DNA from 2 places in the Azospira sp. MPR-LB4 genome. Region 1 is predicted to be linked to the other one. Evidence: riboswitches for the same ligand, from Rfam matches in the RefSeq annotation. Region 1 holds a riboswitch; the other holds the start of a gene.

What was found. Region 1 has a riboswitch for cobalamin ahead of bluB (5,6-dimethylbenzimidazole synthase). Riboswitches for the same ligand answer to the same signal wherever they lie in the genome.
Region 2: it holds a riboswitch for cobalamin, as region 1 does, so the genes downstream of both, AC3QLZ_RS16495 (ribonucleoside-diphosphate reductase subunit alpha) here and bluB (5,6-dimethylbenzimidazole synthase) in region 1, are expected to answer to the same signal.

Annotation. Positions count from the first base shown of each region.
Region 1 covers NZ_CM179521.1:1,512,568-1,521,710, reverse strand. The annotation lists gene AC3QLZ_RS06955 (sugar transferase) at 1-442, shown strand, start outside; gene AC3QLZ_RS06950 (hypothetical protein) at 454-1,158, shown strand; gene pyk (pyruvate kinase) at 1,250-2,695, shown strand; cobalamin riboswitch at 2,763-2,958, shown strand; gene bluB (5,6-dimethylbenzimidazole synthase) at 3,004-3,774, shown strand; gene fba (class II fructose-bisphosphate aldolase) at 3,973-5,037, shown strand; gene AC3QLZ_RS06930 (DUF3422 family protein) at 5,107-6,417, shown strand; gene AC3QLZ_RS06925 (phosphoribosylaminoimidazolesuccinocarboxamide synthase) at 6,461-7,399, shown strand; gene AC3QLZ_RS06920 (DUF2189 domain-containing protein) at 7,565-8,335, shown strand; gene AC3QLZ_RS06915 (M3 family metallopeptidase) at 8,447-9,143, shown strand, end outside.
Region 2 covers NZ_CM179521.1:3,528,778-3,537,920, forward strand. The annotation lists gene AC3QLZ_RS16490 (ribonucleotide-diphosphate reductase subunit beta) at 1-1,043, opposite strand, end outside; gene AC3QLZ_RS16495 (ribonucleoside-diphosphate reductase subunit alpha) at 1,040-3,886, opposite strand; cobalamin riboswitch at 4,016-4,266, opposite strand; gene AC3QLZ_RS16500 (hypothetical protein) at 4,463-4,765, opposite strand; gene ilvB (acetolactate synthase large subunit) at 4,871-6,589, shown strand; gene ilvN (acetolactate synthase small subunit) at 6,591-6,908, shown strand; gene AC3QLZ_RS16515 (hypothetical protein) at 7,109-7,579, opposite strand; gene AC3QLZ_RS16520 (c-type cytochrome) at 8,550-8,903, shown strand; gene AC3QLZ_RS16525 (cytochrome D1 domain-containing protein) at 8,929-9,143, shown strand, end outside.

The DNA.
Region 1 (9,143 bases):
CGACCGGGTGGGGCGGCACAACCGCATCTTCAAGATGCCCAAGTTCCGCAGCATGCGGGTGGGCACGCCGGCGGTGGCCACCCATCTGCTGACGGACCCCAAGGCCTACCTGACGCCGGTGGGCTCCTTCCTGCGCAAGTCCAGCCTGGACGAGCTGCCCCAGCTGTGGAGCATCCTCAAGGGCGACATGAGTTTCGTCGGTCCCCGGCCGGCCCTGTACAACCAGGACGACCTGATCGCCCTGCGCACCGAGGCCGGCGTGCATGAGCTGGTGCCCGGCCTTACCGGCTGGGCCCAGGTGAACGGGCGGGACGAGCTGCCCATTCCCCAGAAGGTGGCCCTGGATGCGGAATACCTGCGCCGGCGCTCCCTCGCCTTCGATTGCCGCATCATCTGGCTGACCTTCCTCAAGGTGGTGCAGCGGGACGGCGTTTCCCACTGAGGCGGCGGGCGATGGTCTCCCCGCGCCAGCCGTTCGACGCCAGTCTGCTGCATGAGGCCGGCCTCAACCTGCAGGCCGTCTTTGACGTGGCGGCCCTGCCGGTGGAGGTTGCCGCCGTCCTGGAGCGGGCCGCCCCGGGCCACGGCCGGCGCCAGCTGATCCTGCTGGGCCACGGCGGCCGCCGCCTGTGGCAGGCGGTGCAGGCCGCCGGGCTGGATTCGGACCATCCCATCGACGATTTCACCATTGCCAGCGTGGGCCGCTGGTTTGCCGCCGTCTGTCCCGGCCGGGACTTCCACCTGCTCTATCCCGGCGATGCGCCGGTGGGGCTGCAGCAGCTGGGGCGGCTGGCGGGCTGGCACCATCCCTCGCCCTTCATGGTCGGGGTGCGGCAGCAGTGGGGCTCCTGGTATGCCTACCGGGCGGCCCTGCTGGCGGACAGCGACTTCCCGCCGACGCCGCCCCTGCAGGAAGCCTCGCCCTGTGCCAGCTGCGCGCCCCGGGTCTGCATCGAGGCCTGTCCGGCCGGCGCCCTGGCTGGCGGCCGTTTCGACCTGGCCGCCTGCGTCGCCTGGCGCCGGCAGCCCGCCTCGCCCTGCCGCCATACCTGCCTGGCCCGGCTGGCCTGCCCGGTGGGCCGGGAGCACCGCTACGAGCCGGCCCAGATCCGCCACACCTACGCCCAATCGCTGGCGGCCATCGAGGCCTACTATTGAAGCGCCCCGGCGCCGGGAAATGGCCTGGGGGCCAGCGACGGCGGGGAGGCTGCGCTAGAATGGCCGGACAGACCAACAACAGGAACCCGCCATGGCCCGCCATACCAAGATCGTCGCCACCCTCGGCCCCGCTTCCACCGATCCCGTCACCCTGGAGCGCCTGATCCGCGCCGGCGTGGACGTGGTGCGCATGAACTTCTCCCACGGCACCGCCGAGGACCACATGGCCCGGGCCCGCACCGTGCGCGAGATTTCCGCCAAGGTGGGGCGGCCGGTGGGCATCCTGGGTGACCTGCAGGGGCCGAAGATCCGCGTCGGCAAATTCGAGAACGGCAAGATCCAGCTGGAGAAGGGCGACAAGTTCATCCTCGACGCCAACTGTGCCCTGGGCAACCAGGAGCGGGTCGGCCTGGACTACAAGGACCTGCCCCGGGACGTGGAGCCCGGCGCCGTGCTGCTGCTGGACGACGGCCGCATCGTGCTCGACGTGGAGCGGGTGATCGGTGCCGAAATCCACACCGTGGTGCGCCACGCCGGCGAGCTGTCCAACAACAAGGGCATCAACCGCCAGGGCGGCGGCCTTTCCGCCCCGGCCCTGACTGCCAAGGACATGGACGACATCAAGACGGCGGCCCAGATCGGCGTCGATTACATCGCCGTCTCCTTCCCCAAGAGCGCCGCCGACATGTACATGGCGCGCCAGCTGATGCGGGCCGCCGGCAGCCGCGCCCTGACCATCGCCAAGATCGAGCGCACCGAGGCCGTGGCGGCCCTGGATGAAATCCTTGACGCCTCCGACGGCGTCATGGTGGCCCGGGGCGACCTGGCCGTGGAAGTGGGCGATGCCGCCGTGCCGGCCCTGCAGAAGAAGATGATTCGCCACGCCCGGGAGAAGAACAAGCTGGCCATCACCGCCACCCAGATGATGGAATCCATGATCCAGTCGCCGGTGCCGACCCGGGCCGAAGTGTCCGACGTGGCCAATGCGGTGCTGGACGGCACCGACGCGGTGATGCTTTCCGCCGAGACCGCCAGCGGCCGCTATCCGGTGGAAACCGTGGAATCCATGGCCCGGGTCTGCATCGAGGCCGAGCGTTCCGCCGAGGTGACCCTGGACCGGGAATTCCTCGACCGGGTGTTCACCCGCATCGACCAGTCCGTGGCCATGGCCGCCATCTGGACCGCCCACCACCTCAAGGTGAAGGCCATCGCCGCCCTGTCGCAATCCGGTTCCACCGCCCTGTGGATGAGCCGCCTCAACTGCGGCGTGCCGGTCTATGCCCTGACGCCGGATGCGGAGGCCCAGACCAAGATGTCCCTCTACCGGGAAGTGACGCCCCTGCTCATGAGCCAGCAGCATTCGGACCGGGACGTGCTGCTCTACGAAGCCGAGCAGCTGCTGATGCAGAACGGCGCCGTGGCCAAGGGCGACCTTATCGTGCTGACCATCGGCGAGCCCATCGGCACCCCGGGGGGCACCAACACCCTGAAGATCGTCCGCGTCGGCGAGCACCAGATGCCGCCCCTGCGGGCCTGATAGGGCCCTCGCGGGCCTCGGGCCTGAATCCGCCGGCTCTGTTAAAATTCCCGTCGCCCCGGTCCGCCGGGGCGAATCGTCTCCGGGTGCCCGCAAGGGAGAATCGGGAACGCGGTGCGGCAGGCCTTGGGGCCGCCCATTCCGCGACGTGCCCAACGCTGTGAGGGGGACTGGGCCGGCAGATGCCACTGATCCGCGGATCGGGAAGGCGCCGGCGCAGAGTGATCCCGAGTCAGAAGACCGGCCAGGAGACCCTTTCCGGCACGCACGGCCAGGCGCGCCGCCACCGATCTTCTGAAGGGGACTCCATGAAGACCGACCCCACCGTCAACAAAGTCATCTCCCTCGCCGGCTACCAGAACGAACACGAGTTCTCCGACGCCGCCCGGGACGCCATCTACCACGCCATCTTCTCCCGCCGCGACGTGCGCGGCCAGTTCCTGCCCGACCCGGTGCCCCAGGAGGTGCTGGCCCGGGTCCTCACCGCCGCCCATTTCGCCCCTTCCGTCGGCTACATGCAGCCCTGGAGTTTCCTCCTGGTGCGGGAGGCGGAGACCAAGGCCCGCATCCACGCCGCCTTCCAGCAGGCCAACCAGGAGGCGGCGGAGAAATTCGAGGGCGAGCGCCAGGCCATCTACAAGGAACTGAAGCTGGAGGGCATCCGGGAAGCGCCCATCAACCTGCTCATCACCTGCGACCGGGACCGGGCCGGCCCGGTGGTCATCGGCCGCACCCACATCAAGGCCATGGACCTCTATTCCAGCGTCTGCGCCGTGCAGAACCTGTGGCTGGCGGCCCGCAGCGAAGGCCTGGGGGTGGGCTGGGTCTCCATCTTCCACCAGCAGGCCCTGCGCGACATCCTGGGCCTGCCGCCGCGCATCATCCCGGTGGCCTACCTGTGTCTGGGCTACGTCAGCCACTTCAAGGAAAAGCCGGAGCTGGAAAGCGCCGGCTGGCGCCAGCGCCTGCCCCTGGCCGACCTGGTGTACGACGGCCAGTGGGAAAAGCCGGTGGAGGAGGAGCTGCGCCAGGTCCTCAGCGAGCACCAGGCCAGGGCCCAGGAAAAACGCCGCTTCTAGGCATGCCTGCCTGAAGAGGGCCGTGGTTTGGGCGTCTCCGGCGCCCTGGTCGCGGCCTTTGTCTTTCTTTTGCTGCCCGGTGGTCGCAGTACTCGCCCGGGGGGCAAAGCCACGATAAAATCACGGTCTTTCCCGAGCGCCACGACAGCGGGCGCCGATCACGCCAGAACAAACCGCATTGCCCATTGGAGGAACACCATGCCCATCGTATCCATGCGCCAGCTCCTGGACCACGCCGCCGAGAACGGCTACGGTCTGCCCGCCTTCAACGTGAACAACATGGAACAGGTCTGGGCCATCATGGAGGCCGCCAATGAACTGAACGCCCCGGTGATCATGCAGGCCTCCGCCGGTGCCCGCAAATACGCCGGCGAAGCCTTCCTGCGCCACCAGATCCTCGCCGCCCTGGAAGCCTATCCCCACATTCCCGTGGTGATGCACCAGGACCACGGCCAGTCCCCCGCCGTCTGTATGGCCGCCATCAAGTCCGGCTTCTCCTCCGTGATGATGGACGGCTCCCTGCAGGAAGACGGCAAGAGCGTCGCCTCCTACGACTACAACGTGGCCGTGACCCAGGAAGTGGTGAAGTTCTCCCACGCCATCGGCGTCTCCGTCGAGGCCGAACTGGGCGTGCTCGGTTCCCTGGAAACCATGAAGGCCGACAAGGAAGACGGCCACGGCGCCGAAGGCCACATGACCCGGGAAGACCTGCTCACCGATCCGGACCAGGCCGCCGACTTCGTCGCCCGCACCAACTGCGACGCCCTGGCCATCGCCATCGGCACCAGCCACGGCGCCTACAAGTTCACCAAGAAGCCCACCGGCGACATCCTGGCCATCGACCGCATCAAGGAAATCCACGCCCGCATCCCCAACACCCACCTGGTGATGCACGGCTCCTCCTCCGTGCCCCAGGATCTGCTGGCCGAGATCCGGGAATTCGGCGGCGACATGAAGGAAACCTACGGCGTGCCCGTGGAAGAGATCGTGAACGGCATCAAGCACGGCGTGCGCAAGGTGAACATCGACACCGACATCCGCCTGGCCATGACCGGCGCCGTGCGTCGCTACCTGTTCGAGAACCCCTCCAAGTTCGATCCCCGCGACTTCCTCAAGCCCGCCCGGGAAGCCGCCAAGAAAATCTGCGTCGCCCGCTACCAGGCCTTCGGCTGCGAAGGCCGGGCCGGCCAGATCAAGCCCATCTCCCTGGAGAAGATGGCCGAGCGCTACAAGAAGGGCGAGCTGAACCAGATCGTCAAGTAAGGCGGTCCGCCTTCCCAACCGCTGCCAGGCGCCGGATACTTCTCCGGCGCCCTTTTATTTTTATCCGCCATGACCCTGCCCCTCGCCGAACACCCGCTGCGCCAGCGCCTCAATGACGAGGTCCATGCCCGCCCGCCCATGGCCCTGGAAGGGCCGGAGTGGATCAGCTACCTGGCGGTGCTGCACGAAGGCACCGAGGCAGCGGCCGAAGAAGCCCATCTGCAGCGCCTCTGCGCCGCCCTGGGGGCCAATCTCTGCCCCGTCATCCAGGGCGACCACTGGGTCATGGACGCGGGCCGCCTGCGCCTCAAGTGGGAGCGGCACAACGAATTTTCCGGCTACACCTTCTTCCTCGCCCGGGAACCCGGCGACGCCCCCGACACCACCGCCATCTCCGCCCTGCCGGCGGACTGGCTGGCGGGCCTGCCCGGCTCGGTGATGGTGGCCACCCATGTGGAATTCCGCTCCGCCGCCGACCTGGACCCGGAAGAGCTGCTGGCCGACCTGCACCGCTCCGGCGACTCCTGGGTCGCCACCACGGTGGCTGACGGTGCCGCCTGGGTCGCCTCCGATTTCCAGCTGCACGACGGCTGGAGCCGTTTCCTGGTGCTGGACGAGCGCCTGCGCCACCGCCAGGCCGGGCGCACGGTGCAGCGCCTGCTGGAGATCGAGACCTACCGCATGATGGCCCTGCTGGCCTTCCCGGTGGCCAAGGAGGTGAGCCGCCTGCTGGCCCGGGCCGAGGGCGAGGTGGCCGACCTCATGGACCGCATGGGCGAGGCCCGCGGCCCCGAGGACGAGCGCCTGCTCCTGGCCCGCCTGACCCGGCTGGCGGCGGAGATCGAACGCTCGGTGACCCGCACCGCCTTCCGCTTCGGCGCCGCCGAGGCCTACTACGCCCTGGTGCAGCAGCGGGTGCGGGAACTGCGGGAACACCGCCTCAACGGCTTCCCCCCCATTTCCGAATTCATGGACCGGCGCCTGGCCCCGGCCATCAACACCTGTCTTTCCGTGGCCCGGCGCCAGACCGACCTGTCCACCCGCATCGCGCGCAAGAGCGCCCTGCTGCGCACCCGGGTCGATATCGAACTGGAGCGCCAGAACCAGCAGCTGCTGGGGCAGATGAACCGCCGCGCCAAGCTGCAGCTGCGCCTGCAGGAAACGGTGGAAGGCCTGTCCGTGGTGGCCATCACCTACTACGCCTCCCAGCTGGTCAGCTACCTGGCCAAGGGCCTGTCCAAGACCGTGCTGCCCCACCTGTCGCCGGAAATCGCCTCCGCCGTCTCCATCCCCCTCATCGCCGCCGTCGTCGCCGTCAGCATCCGCCGCATGCGCCGCGCCCTGGCTGCCGAGGAGCTGGAGCAGGGCGAAGGCCACTGATCCTTTATAATCCGTTTTTTCCCCTCTTTTTCGGGACCCTGCCGTGACCGCTCCCCTTTTTGAATCCACCATCACCAGCCTGCCCCTCGTCGCCCGGGGCAAGGTGCGCGACATCTATTCCGTCGATGCCGACCACCTGCTGATCGTCACCACCGACCGGCTCTCCGCCTTCGACGTGATCCTGCCGGACCCCATCCCCGACAAGGGCAAGGTGCTGACCCAGGTGGCCAATTTCTGGTTCGAGAAGCTGGGCCACATCCTGCCCAGCCAGCTCTCCGGCATCGCCCCCGAATCCGTGGTCAAGCCCGAAGAGCGGTCCCAGGTGGAAGGCCGCGCCCTGGTGGTGAAGCGCTTGAAGCCCCTGCCCATCGAGGCCGTGGTGCGCGGCTACCTGATCGGTTCCGGCTGGAAGGACTACCAGGCCACCGGCGCCGTCTGCGGCATCCAGCTGCCCGCCGGCCTGCAGATGGCGGCCAAGCTGCCCGAGCCCATCTTCACCCCGGCCACCAAGGCCGACGTGGGCGACCACGACATCAACATCTCCTACGAGGAATCCAAGGTGCGCTGCGCCGAGCACCTGGCCGCCGACCTGGCGGGCACCGGCAAGACCGGCGCCCAGCTGGCCGAGGAAGCGAAGAACGCCGCCATCGCCCTGTACTCCGAGGCTTCCGCCTATGCCCGCACCCGGGGCATCATCATCGCCGACACCAAGTTCGAGTTCGGCATCGACAAAGCCGGCACCCTGCACCTCATCGACGAGGCCCTGACCCCCGATTCCTCCCGCTTCTGGCCCGCCGACGGCTACGCCGAAGGCATCAGCCCCCCCAGCTTCGACAAGCAGTTCGTCCGCGACCACCTGGAAACCCTGACCTGGTGGGACAAGAAGGCTCCCGGTCCGCAGCTGCCGGCCGAGGTCATCGAAAAGACCGCCGCCAAGTATCGCGAAGCCTACGAGCGCCTTACCGGCCAGACCATGGCCTGATCGGGCCGGACTGCCGCGGGCCGCACCGCTTGTGCCGGTCGGCCTGGGCTTCCCCAAAAGGGGCGGGAGATTCTCCCGCCCCTTTTGTTTTTGCCGGCCGGAAACCCGGACGGGCAGTTGCGGTCCAACCCATGTCCCCGCTCCAACCCTGAGAAGGAGATCATCATGGACATCCTGCACTCCCCCGTTCATCACGACCTGCCCCGGGTGCGCCACGTGGCCTGGTCCCGTCCCTTCCACTGGCTGGCCGGCGGCCTGCGGGACCTCTCCCGGCGGCCCGCCCTGAGCCTCTCCCTGGGTGCCCTGTTCGCCATCGGCGGCCTGTGCATCTTCGCCCTGGCCCAGGGCCGGCCCGAACTGCTGCTGGCGGCCGTCTCCGGCTTCCTCTTGGTAGGGCCTCTGCTGGCCGTGGGCTTCTACGAGATCAGCCGCCGCATCGCCGGCGGCGACCGGCTCGACGCCGCCGCCGTGGCCCATTCCCTGGCCGCCCGCTGGCGCCCCCTGGCCCTCTACGGCCTCTTCCTGGCCGCCATCTACTTCATCTGGGCCCAGCTGACCACGGCCCTGGTGGCCTATCTGCTGGGCAGCGAGTGGATCTGGGGCTTCGAGGAACTGGCCCGGGAAATCTTCCTCTCCGGCCGCCACCCCAACCTGGCCGCCATCTGGACCCTCAGCGGCGCCACCCTGGCCGCGGTGACCTTCCTGCTCTCGGTGGTGACGGCGCCCCTGCTGCTGGACCGGGAGGTGGAGGTGCACCACGCCATGGCCACCAGCATCAACGTGGTGGCGACCAATCTGCCGGCCATGCTGCTGTGGTCCTTCCTCATCGTCAGCCTGACCCTGTTCGGCTTCGTCACCCTGATGGCCGGTCTGGTGCTGATCATGCCCCTGCTGGGCCACGCCACCTGGCATGCCTACGCGGACCTTGTAGAATAGGCGCCAGACCCCATCTGCAAGAACAGACGTCCAGTTTCAGCGCCAGCCCACGGGCGGCCCAGGCCGCCCGTTTTTGTTGCCCCTACCGATAACATCTCCAGAGAACAGCCCATGAGCGCCAATCCCCTTCTTGCCACCGTCGGCCAGCCCCGTGCCGTGCTGCCGCCCTTCGACCGCATCGAGCCGGCCCACGTGCGGCCCGCCATCGAGCAGCTGCTGGCCGACAGCCGGGCCCTGGTGGCGCGCCTCACCGCCGCCGCCGTGCCGGCCACCTGGGACGATTTCGCGGCGCCCCTCAACGACGGCATCGAGCACCTCTCCTGGGCCTGGGGCATCGTCGGCCACCTGCACGGCGTCAATGACGTGCCCGAATGGCGCGAGGCCTACAACGATCTGCTGCCGGAGGTGACCCGCTTCTTCAGCGAACTGGGCCAGAACCTGGCCCTTTTCGAGAAGTACAAGGCCCTGGCCGCCTCTCCCGAATTCGCCGGCCTTTCCCCGGCCCGCAAGAGAATCCTGCACAACGAGATCCGCGACTTCCGCCTTTCCGGCGCCGAGCTGCCGGAAGCGCAGAAGCCCCGCTTCCAGGCCATCCAGGAAGAACTGGCCAGCCTCTCCGCCAAGTTCTCGGAAAACCTGCTGGACGCCACCAACGCCTTCGCCGAATTCGTGACCGACGAGGCCGAACTGGCGGGCCTGCCGGAAGACGTGCAGGCCGCCGCCCGGGCCGCCGCCGAGAGGGACGGAAAGAGCGGGGAGGGCAAGGCCGGCTGGAAATTCACCCTGCACGCCCCCTCCTACATGCCGG
Region 2 (9,143 bases), 1.7 Mb from region 1:
TGGCGGGCGCGGCGGTTGGCGATGAAGCGGAACTGGTCCCGGTGCAGGTCGGCGTTGTAGCCCAGGATGGGCTCCCGCAGGATGTAACCGGCGTAGGCCGATTCGGCGGCTTCCGCCTCTTCCCACAGGGCCTTGACCTGGACCGGGTCCAGGGTCAGGTTCTCTTCCTGCAGGAGCTGGCGTACCACCCGGATGCCGAAGGCGCAGTGCAGCACCTCGTCGCGCATGATGTACTGCAGCTGCTCGGCGGTTCCCTTCATCAGGCCCCGGCGCTGCAGGGCGAAGATGGGGGTGAAGCCGTTGTAGAACCAGCAGCCTTCGAAGATGCCGGCGAAGAAGAGGTAGGAGAGGGCGAATTCGTGCAGGTTATCCCGGTCCGTCAGGTCGAAGTCGGAACGCATCACCCGCTCTAGGCGGCGGTTGGCCAGGGCGATCTTGCCGTGGATTTCCGGCACCACCCGGTAGCGGTTGTAGATTTCCTTCTGGTCCAGCCCCAGGCTTTCGATGCAGTGCTGGTAGGTCCAGGTGTGCAGGGCCTCTTCATAGACCTGGCGGGCCTGGTAGATCTGCAGCTCCGGCGCGCTCATCTTCTCCATCACCGCCAGGCCGATGTTGCGCATGGCCAGGATGTCGGAGGTGGTGAGGTAGGACAGCACGTTCTCGAAGACGTGGCGCTCGGCCGGCGTCAGCTTGTGGTTGTAGTCGTGCACGTCCTGGGCCATGGAGATTTCCAGGGGCGTCCAGTGGTTGCGGTTGGCGTTGAGGAAGAACTCCCAGGCCCAGGGGTACTTGAAGGGCGCCAGCTGGTTGATGTCGGCCTTGCCGTTCACCACCCGCTTGTCTTCCGGGTTGATGGGGGCCAGGGAGATGCCGCCGGCAGGCAGGCGGGGCGCGGCTGCCGGGGTAGTGCCGGCCAGGGGCGCCGCCGTTCCTGCCTGGGCGGGCAGGGGGGCTGGAGATGCTTGCCGGGCGGGCGTTGCAGCCGGGGCGGGCTGGGTGGCGGCGGGTGCGTCGTCCCAGTCGTCGAAACGCAGTTGGCTCATTGGCAGGCCTCGCAATCCGGGTTGTCGATGGAGCAGAACTTGGGCTCGGGCGCGGCGGGGGCGGCGGCCCGGTCCACCGGGGAACTGGTCTTTTCCATGGCGGTGGCGCCCAGGGTGCGCAGGTAGTAGGTGGTCTTCAGGCCCTGGGTCCAGGCCAGCTTGTAGATCTCGTCCAGCTTCTTGCCGGAGGGGGCAGCCACGTAGAGGTTGAGGGACTGGGCCTGGTCGATCCACTTCTGACGGCGGGCGGCGGCCCGGATCAGCCAGGTGGGGTCGATCTCGAAGGCGGTGGCGTAGCGGGCCTTCAGCTCGTCCGGGATGCGGTCGATGGGGCCGAGGGAGCCGTCGAAATACTTGAGGTCGGAGATCATCACCTCGTCCCACAGGTTGAGGGCCTTCAGGTCCCGCACCAGGGATTCGTTCACCACCGTGAATTCGCCGGAGAGGTTGGATTTGACGTAGAGGTTCTGGTACTCCGGCTCGATGGCGGCGGAGACGCCGATGATGTTGGAGATGGTGGCCGTGGGCGCAATGGCGACGCAGTTGGAGTTGCGCATGCCGACCTGGGCGATGCGCTCGCGCAGGGCGTCCCAGTCCAGGGTGGTGCTGCGGTCCACTTCCACATAGCCGCCCCGGGCGTCTTCCAGCAGCTGCAGGGAGTCGATGGGCAGGATGCCCTTGTCCCACAGGCTGCCCTTGAAGCTGGAGTAGCGGCCCCGTTCCTCGGCCAGGTCGGTGGAGGCCCAGTAGGCGTGGTAGCAGACGGCTTCCATGGAGCGGTCGGCGAATTCCACGGCGGCTTCGGAGGCGTAGGGCAGGCCCAGCCGGTGCAGGCAATCGGAGAAGCCCATGATGCCCAGGCCCACCGGGCGGTGCCGCACGTTGGCGTTGCGCGCCTTGGGGGTGGCGTAGAAGTTGATGTCCACCACGTTGTCCAGGAGGCGCATGGCGGTGCGGATGGTACGTTGCAGCTTGGCCTGGTCCAGCACCAGCTGGCCGTCCACCAGGATCAGGTGGGCCGGCAGGTTCACCGAGCCCAGGTTGCACACGGCGGTCTCGGAATCGGAGGTGTTGAGGGTGATCTCGGTGCACAGGTTGGAGCTATGCACCACGCCCACGTGCTGCTGGGGCGAGCGCAGGTTGCAGGCATCCTTGAAGGTGATCCAGGGGTGGCCGGTCTCGAACAGCATGGTCAGCATCTTGCGCCACAGCTGCACGGCGGGAATGCGCTTGAACAGACGGATCTCGCCCCGGTCGGCCTTGGCCTCGTAGGCGTTGTAGGCGACTTCAAATTCCTTGCCGAACTTGTCGTGCAGGTCGGGCACGTCGCTGGGGGAGAAGAGGGTCCACTCGCCGCCGTTGATGACCCGCTGCATGAACAGGTCGGGAATCCAGTTGGCGGTGTTCATGTCGTGGGTGCGGCGGCGTTCGTCGCCGGTGTTCTTGCGCAGCTCGAGGAATTCCTCGATGTCCAGATGCCAGGATTCCAGATAGGCGCAGACGGCGCCCTTGCGCTTGCCGCCCTGGTTCACGGCCACGGCCGTGTCATTCACCACCTTGAGGAAGGGGATGACGCCCTGGCTCTTGCCGTTGGTGCCCTTGATGCGGGCCCCCAGGGAGCGCACCGGGGTCCAGTCGTTGCCCAGGCCGCCGGCGTATTTCTGCAGCAGGGCGTTTTCCTTGATGGACTGGTAGATTCCTTCCAGGTCGTCGGAGACGGTGGTGAGGTAGCAGGAAGAGAGCTGGGAATGCCGGGTGCCGCTGTTGAACAGGGTCGGCGTGCTGCTCATGAAGTCGAAGGAGGAGAGCAGGTTGTAGAACTCGATGGCCCGGGCTTCCCGGTCGATCTCGTTGAGGGCCAGGCCCATGGCCACGCGCATGAAGAAGGTCTGGGGCAGCTCGATGCGGCGCTCGTCCACGTGCAGGAAGTAGCGGTCGTAGAGGGTCTGCAGGCCCAGGTAGTCGAACTGCAGGTCCCGCTCGGCCTTGAGGGCGGCGGCCAGGCGTTCCAGGTCGTAGTCCTTGAGGCGGGCATCCAGCAGCTCGGCGTCCACGCCGGTGCGGATGAGGCCGGGGAAGGCTTCGGCGTAGCGGGCGGCCATGGCCTCCTGGCTGGCTTCCTCCCCCAGCACTTCGACGCGCACGCTGCTCAGCAGCAGGCGGGCAGCCACCTTGCTGTAGCCCGGTTCCCGCTCGATCAGGGTGCGGGCGGCCAGCACCAGGGACTGGCGCACGGCGGCCAGGGGCACGCCGTCGTAGAGGTTGTGCAGGGCCTGCTCCAGCACCGTTTCGGCAGCCACGTCGGCCAGGCCCTGGCAGGCTTCCCGGCATTGCTGCAGCAGGGCGGCCCGGTCCAGGGGGAAGCGGCGGTCGCCGTCCACCACGTGCAGCAGGGGGCCGGCGGCAGCGGGGGCGGCCGCCGCCTGGGCAGCCCGTTCGGCGGCCCGCTTTTCCCGGTACAGCACGTAGGCCCGGGCCACGTCGTGCTCGCCGGAACGCATCAGGGCCAGTTCCACCTGGTCCTGGATGTCTTCGATATGCACCGTGCCGCCGCCGGGCAGGCGCCGGGTGAGGGCTTGGACGACGATGGCGGTGAGGCGGGAGACCAGGTCCCGCAGGCGGGCCGAGGCGGCGCCCTGGCTGCCGTGCACGGCCAGGAAGGCCTTGTTCATGGCGACGGAGATTTTTTCCGCATTGAAAGGCATTACCGAACCGTTGCGGCGGATGACCTCGAAGGACTGGGCCCGGCCGGCCAGATCGGCGGCGTTGGGCAGGCTGTCGTCCAGATTGTCGGAGGGCAGGTGGGATGACGCTTGGTGGGTGGCGAAGAGGCCGGCTTGCATCGTGGAACTCCCGTTATCAACGGAACGGGGGCCCAGGGCGGCGGGACTGCCGAGGCGCCGGCGGGCACGCCCATGGCGGCCGACAGCGGACAATCCCGATCCACCGGGGGGCACCCCGCCCCTGGTCAGACTGAAAAATTGGCGACGGCAGGTTTCCTGGCTCACGGGTCCTGGCCCGATGCCCGCCTTCCCGGTGGAACTGCCTCCCAGTGGCACGCGTGGACATCGAACTCGCCGTTTACAGTTGCGGGGGCAGCTCCGGCATGGGCGGAAAGTTCGCTGCGGATTCGCGGGGAATCCGTCTGATCCCGACTTCCTTGATCGCCGCACCGGATTCCCATTTGTCCCGAAATCGGGGAACCGTCGCGGAGGAGACTTTACCCCAGCCCTCAAGCGGAGGGCAAGGGGTTGGACACTACAGGTAGTAGTACGAGAGTAATAGACAACTACATATAGTGTATTTGGCGACAGGGTCTTTTCCACAGCCGGGAGCATTTTGCCCAGAAAACGGGCAGAGTGTTTAATCCCCAGTAATACTGTGGCTTTTCACCGACTGTCCCGGAACGGCCCACAGACTTATCCACAGAAACTGTGAATTTCCTGTTGCATGCCCCGCCGGAATTTCTGCATAATCGTCGGATCGTTTTTGCCGGAGCAGTGGCAAAAACTTTTTTTACCGGCAAATTTTTTTCCGCCTTCAACCGCGAATCCTTTATCAGCTCCATGTACAACTTCGCCGACTTCGACCGCTGCAACACGCTGCCCTCCCGGGCCGGCGCGGGCGCGTCCGTCATTGGCGTAGTAGGCGCTGTAGTACGCGTAGTCGTAGTAGTACGCGCGTGCGCCGCTGGGATGAGCGAAGTCCGGTAAAGAAACCAACCGAATTCCACAAAACCCCCGCCGGCGCGACAGCCCGGCGGGGGTTTTGTTTTTGGGCCCTCCGACCGGCAAGCCAAACCGGATCACGCAAGGAGAAGCCCAGCCATGAATGCCCCAGCCCCCCAAGCCGCCCGCCAGACGGATGCCGCCCCGGCGCCGGAAACCCTTACCGGCGCCCAGATCGTCGTCCGCCTGCTGGAACGCCAGGGCGTCACCACCGTCTCCGGCATTCCCGGCGGCGCCATCCTGCCCTTCTACGACGCCCTCTCGGCCTCGGAAAAAATCCGCCACGTGCTGGCCCGCCATGAGCAGGGCGCCGGCTTCATCGCCCAGGGCATGGCCCGGGCCAGCGGCCAGCCCGCTGTCTGCCTCGCTTCCTCCGGCCCCGGTGCCACCAATCTGCTGACCGCCATCGCCGATGCCAAGCTGGATTCCATTCCCCTGGTGGCCATCACCGGCCAGGTGCCCCGCAGCATGATCGGCACCGACGCCTTCCAGGAGGTGGATACCTACGGCCTTTCCATCCCCATCACCAAGCACAACTTCCTGGTGAACTCCGCAGAAGAGCTGCTGGAGGTGATTCCCCGGGCCTTCACCCTGGCCGCCTCCGGCCGCCCCGGCCCGGTGCTGGTGGATATCCCCAAGGACGTCCAGGCCCAGGCCATCGAGGTCAGCCAGTGGCCCGCCCCCGGCGGCCGCCAGGCCCTGCCGGCGCCGGACATGGCGGCCATCGAAAAGGCCGCCGCCATGATCAACGCCGCCGAGCGGCCCATCCTTTATCTGGGCGGCGGCGTCGTCCATTCCGGCGCCGCCGAGGCCGCCGTGGCTCTGGCAGAGAAGGCGTCGCTTCCCACCACCATGACCCTCATGGCCCTGGGCGCCATGCCGGTGGACCATCCCCTCTCCATCCACATGCTGGGTATGCACGGCGCCCGCTACACCAACCTGCTGCTGGAAGAGTGCGACCTGCTCATCGCCGTCGGCGCCCGCTTCGACGACCGGGCCACCGGCAAGGTGGCGGCCTTCTGCCCCAAGGCCCAGATCATCCACATCGACATCGACCCCTCCGAACTGGACAAGATCAAGAACGCCCACGTGGGCATCGCCGGCGACGTGGGCGAGGTACTGGAAAAACTTTCGCCCCTGGTGGAGGCCCACCTGCGCAAGCGCTGGCTCACCCACATGGGCGACCTGCGCTCCCGCTTCCGCCTGCAGCGGCCCAACCTGGAAGACCCGCGCAGCCACTACGGCCTGATCCAGGCCGTGGCCGACTGTCTGGACGATTCCGCCGCCATTGCCACCGACGTGGGCCAGCACCAGATGTGGGTGGCCCAGGCCTACCCCCTGCGCCGGCCGCGCCAGTGGCTCACCTCCGGCGGCCTGGGGACCATGGGCTTCGGCGTTCCCGCCGCCCTCGGTGCCGCCCTGGCCGAGCCCGAGCGCACCGTGGTCTGCTTTACCGGCGACGGCAGCATCCTGATGAACATCCAGGAACTGGCCACTATTGCCGAAGCCGGCGCCAACCTGAAGATCGTGCTCATGAACAACGACGCCCTGGGCCTGGTGTACCAGCAGCAGGAGCTGTTCTACGGCAAGCGCTATTTCGCCTCCAAATTCGCCGGCCAGCCCGACTTCCTCAAGATCGCCGAAGGCTTCGGCATCGACACCCTGGACCTGGACACCGCCGCCGATCCCCGGGCCGCCCTGCGCCAGGCCCTGCAACGGCCCGGCCCCTGCCTCATCCACGCCTTCATCGACATGAACGAGAAGGTCTATCCCATGGTGCCCCCCGGCGCCGCCAACACCGACATGATTGGAGGCTGAGATGAACGCCGTCAGCAAAAAAGAAAACGCCGCCCTGGCCCGCCCCCAGCGCACCGTGCTGGAACTGGAAGTGAATAACCACGCCGGAGTCATGTCCCACGTGGTGGGCCTCTTCTCCCGCCGCGCTTACAACGTGGAAGGCATCCTCTGCCTGCCCGTAGGCGACGGCAGCATCAGCCGCATCTGGCTACTGGTCCTGGAAGACCGGCGCCTGGAGCAGATGGTGAAGCAGGTGGAGAAGCTGGAGGACGTGCGCACGGTCCGCCGCCACGGGGCGGATCATGCGGTGTTTGAACGGCTGGAGGAGTTTTTCCGCTGAGAAAATTAAGCGCCCGCTTCAGGAAGAGGCGGGCGCCGGTGCTGAAGGTCGGCTATCGACCCAAAAAGCGGAAGTAGGTGGCTTATAGAAGCGAACGATCAGGAACGTTTGACCTGAGAGGCCGCCGTAGCGGCGAAGCCGCGAAGGGAACCCAAAACGCAGCTTGTGGGCGGTCCCTCTTGGTGGAAGGGTTAGGGCGCTTACTTTGCATACTTCGCCACGGTTGCATCCTCTCGGTCTTGATGCTCTTTAATTTCGACATACATTTGCTTATGCGCTTCAGTCAGCGGCTCTCCCGCCGGCGTACTTGCACACCCGCGAAGTGGTGAAACATGCGTCTTCCGATAGGTCGCGGCTCTTTCGATATAGTTTGGGTAATCATTTGGATCGACAAGCAACCAGCCTGATTCAAACAGCCCATACCACCATTGCTCTTGCATGTAGGGATAGAAGCCAAGAGCAGAATCTACCTGGCTTTCAAGAAGCAACTTGACTGGTTTCTCATTGCCTTTTTCTAACGCATGCAGGTTTGCAACGGCCAGAGCTGCACGGGGAGTGGAATCTAGAACGTTGTACGCCCAAAGGCCTTGAAAAAAACCAAGCCCCAGGCCACTGCAGAATGCAACGATGGAACAGAAAATCACTAAGACGATTACGCGGCGTGACGACATAAGCGCTCTACCGTTCGATGTAAGGGGCCTGCCGCAGACAGGTCCCCTTAGCGAAGGGATTAGGGAGGCGGCTCATTGAACGTTTCCTTTTGCCGCCGCAGTCGCATATGCGCGAAGCGTTGCGTTATCGTTTTGGCTTTCAAGAAATTGGGCAACGATCTCTTCAACTCGCTCTGGGTAGTAGTGCGCCCAGTGCCCAAGACCGTGAAGAGCACTCTCTTGACACGCGATTGAGGAAATCTCTAGTTGCGACTGAAGTACCTCAAGAACAGTGGCGTCAAGGGTTCGCCGAGTTGAGTCCGCTGGCTTGCCATGAATTGGTATGACCTCCCACCACATATGGCAAATGGAGTTAAGGGGCGAGAGGCCTTCACCGGATTGCCTTCTGCTTGACGCCACATCTGTGCAGCGAGCTGCGAAGAGGTCCTGGAAAAGTGAATTCATTGCGCGAAGACATGTTAGGCGATTGGCCTCTGGAAGTGACTCATCAAGCAAGGCAAACATGTGATCACTACCCGATGGGCTCACCAAGTACCAGAAGCCTTGGTCCAGTTGTGCGTCGGTGAACTGCTCACAGACATGCGCCGACGATGTGAACAAGCGAGTCATAAACTGGAGTGAGGTTGAAGACGGCGCCTCCCACGACGGAGAATCAACGTCGAAGTACCAAGCCGGGTCAGAGACTGGGCGGGCAAAGCAATGGGATATCCAGTCTTCGTAGGAAGGCATCATGGCCACGCGCCCTAAGCACGCCAATTTATGTCATTTGGAATATTCCCCGTCAGTATAACAACATCCATATGGTGGACAACCACACAGGGCAACGTCAGTGTTAGGGCAACCCAACCTCTGCTTGTGGCCGACAACAGCCTCTGTCTGTATTTCCCCCTACAACCCCCACGGTCTTTCTGCATCGAAAGCTGATGCTTATCAAAGTGTCCTGGTGGGCCGGGCGGCAAGATGGGTGCCCATGAAGCCCGCCATTTCTTTCCCCTGCATTTGCCTGAGCGGCCTTGGCCTGACCGCGGCCTTGCTGCCCCTTGCCGTTAGTGCCACGGAAGTGGCAGTTCCCGCTCCCCGCGCCCAAGAATTGGTGCATATGGTTCGTCAGGATTGCGGTTCCTGCCACGGCCTGACCCTCAAGGGCGGCCTGGGGCCGGCCCTCACTGCCGAGACCTTCCGCCAGCGGCCTGCCGAGAGCATGGTGGCCACCATCCTGCATGGCCGGCCGGGCACGCCCATGCCGCCCTTCAAGGGCATCATCAACGAGGCCGAGGCCCAGTGGATCGTGCAGCAGCTCCAGGCCGGCTTCCCCAACGAATAATTTGAATTCCCCGCGAAAGACCGCCATGACGCCTGCCACGCCTGTCGTTTCCCGCCGCTTTCTTCTGCCTGTTCTCCTGCTCTCCCTCCTGACCGGTTGCGCCAGCGCCCCGGCACCCCGGGGCAGCGGCGACCTGGGGGTGGTGATCGAGCGTTCCATCGGCCAGGTGCAGGTGGTCAATACCACCTCGAAAACGGCCCTGGCCAAGGTGCCCGGGCTGGGTGACCTGTCCCACGCTTC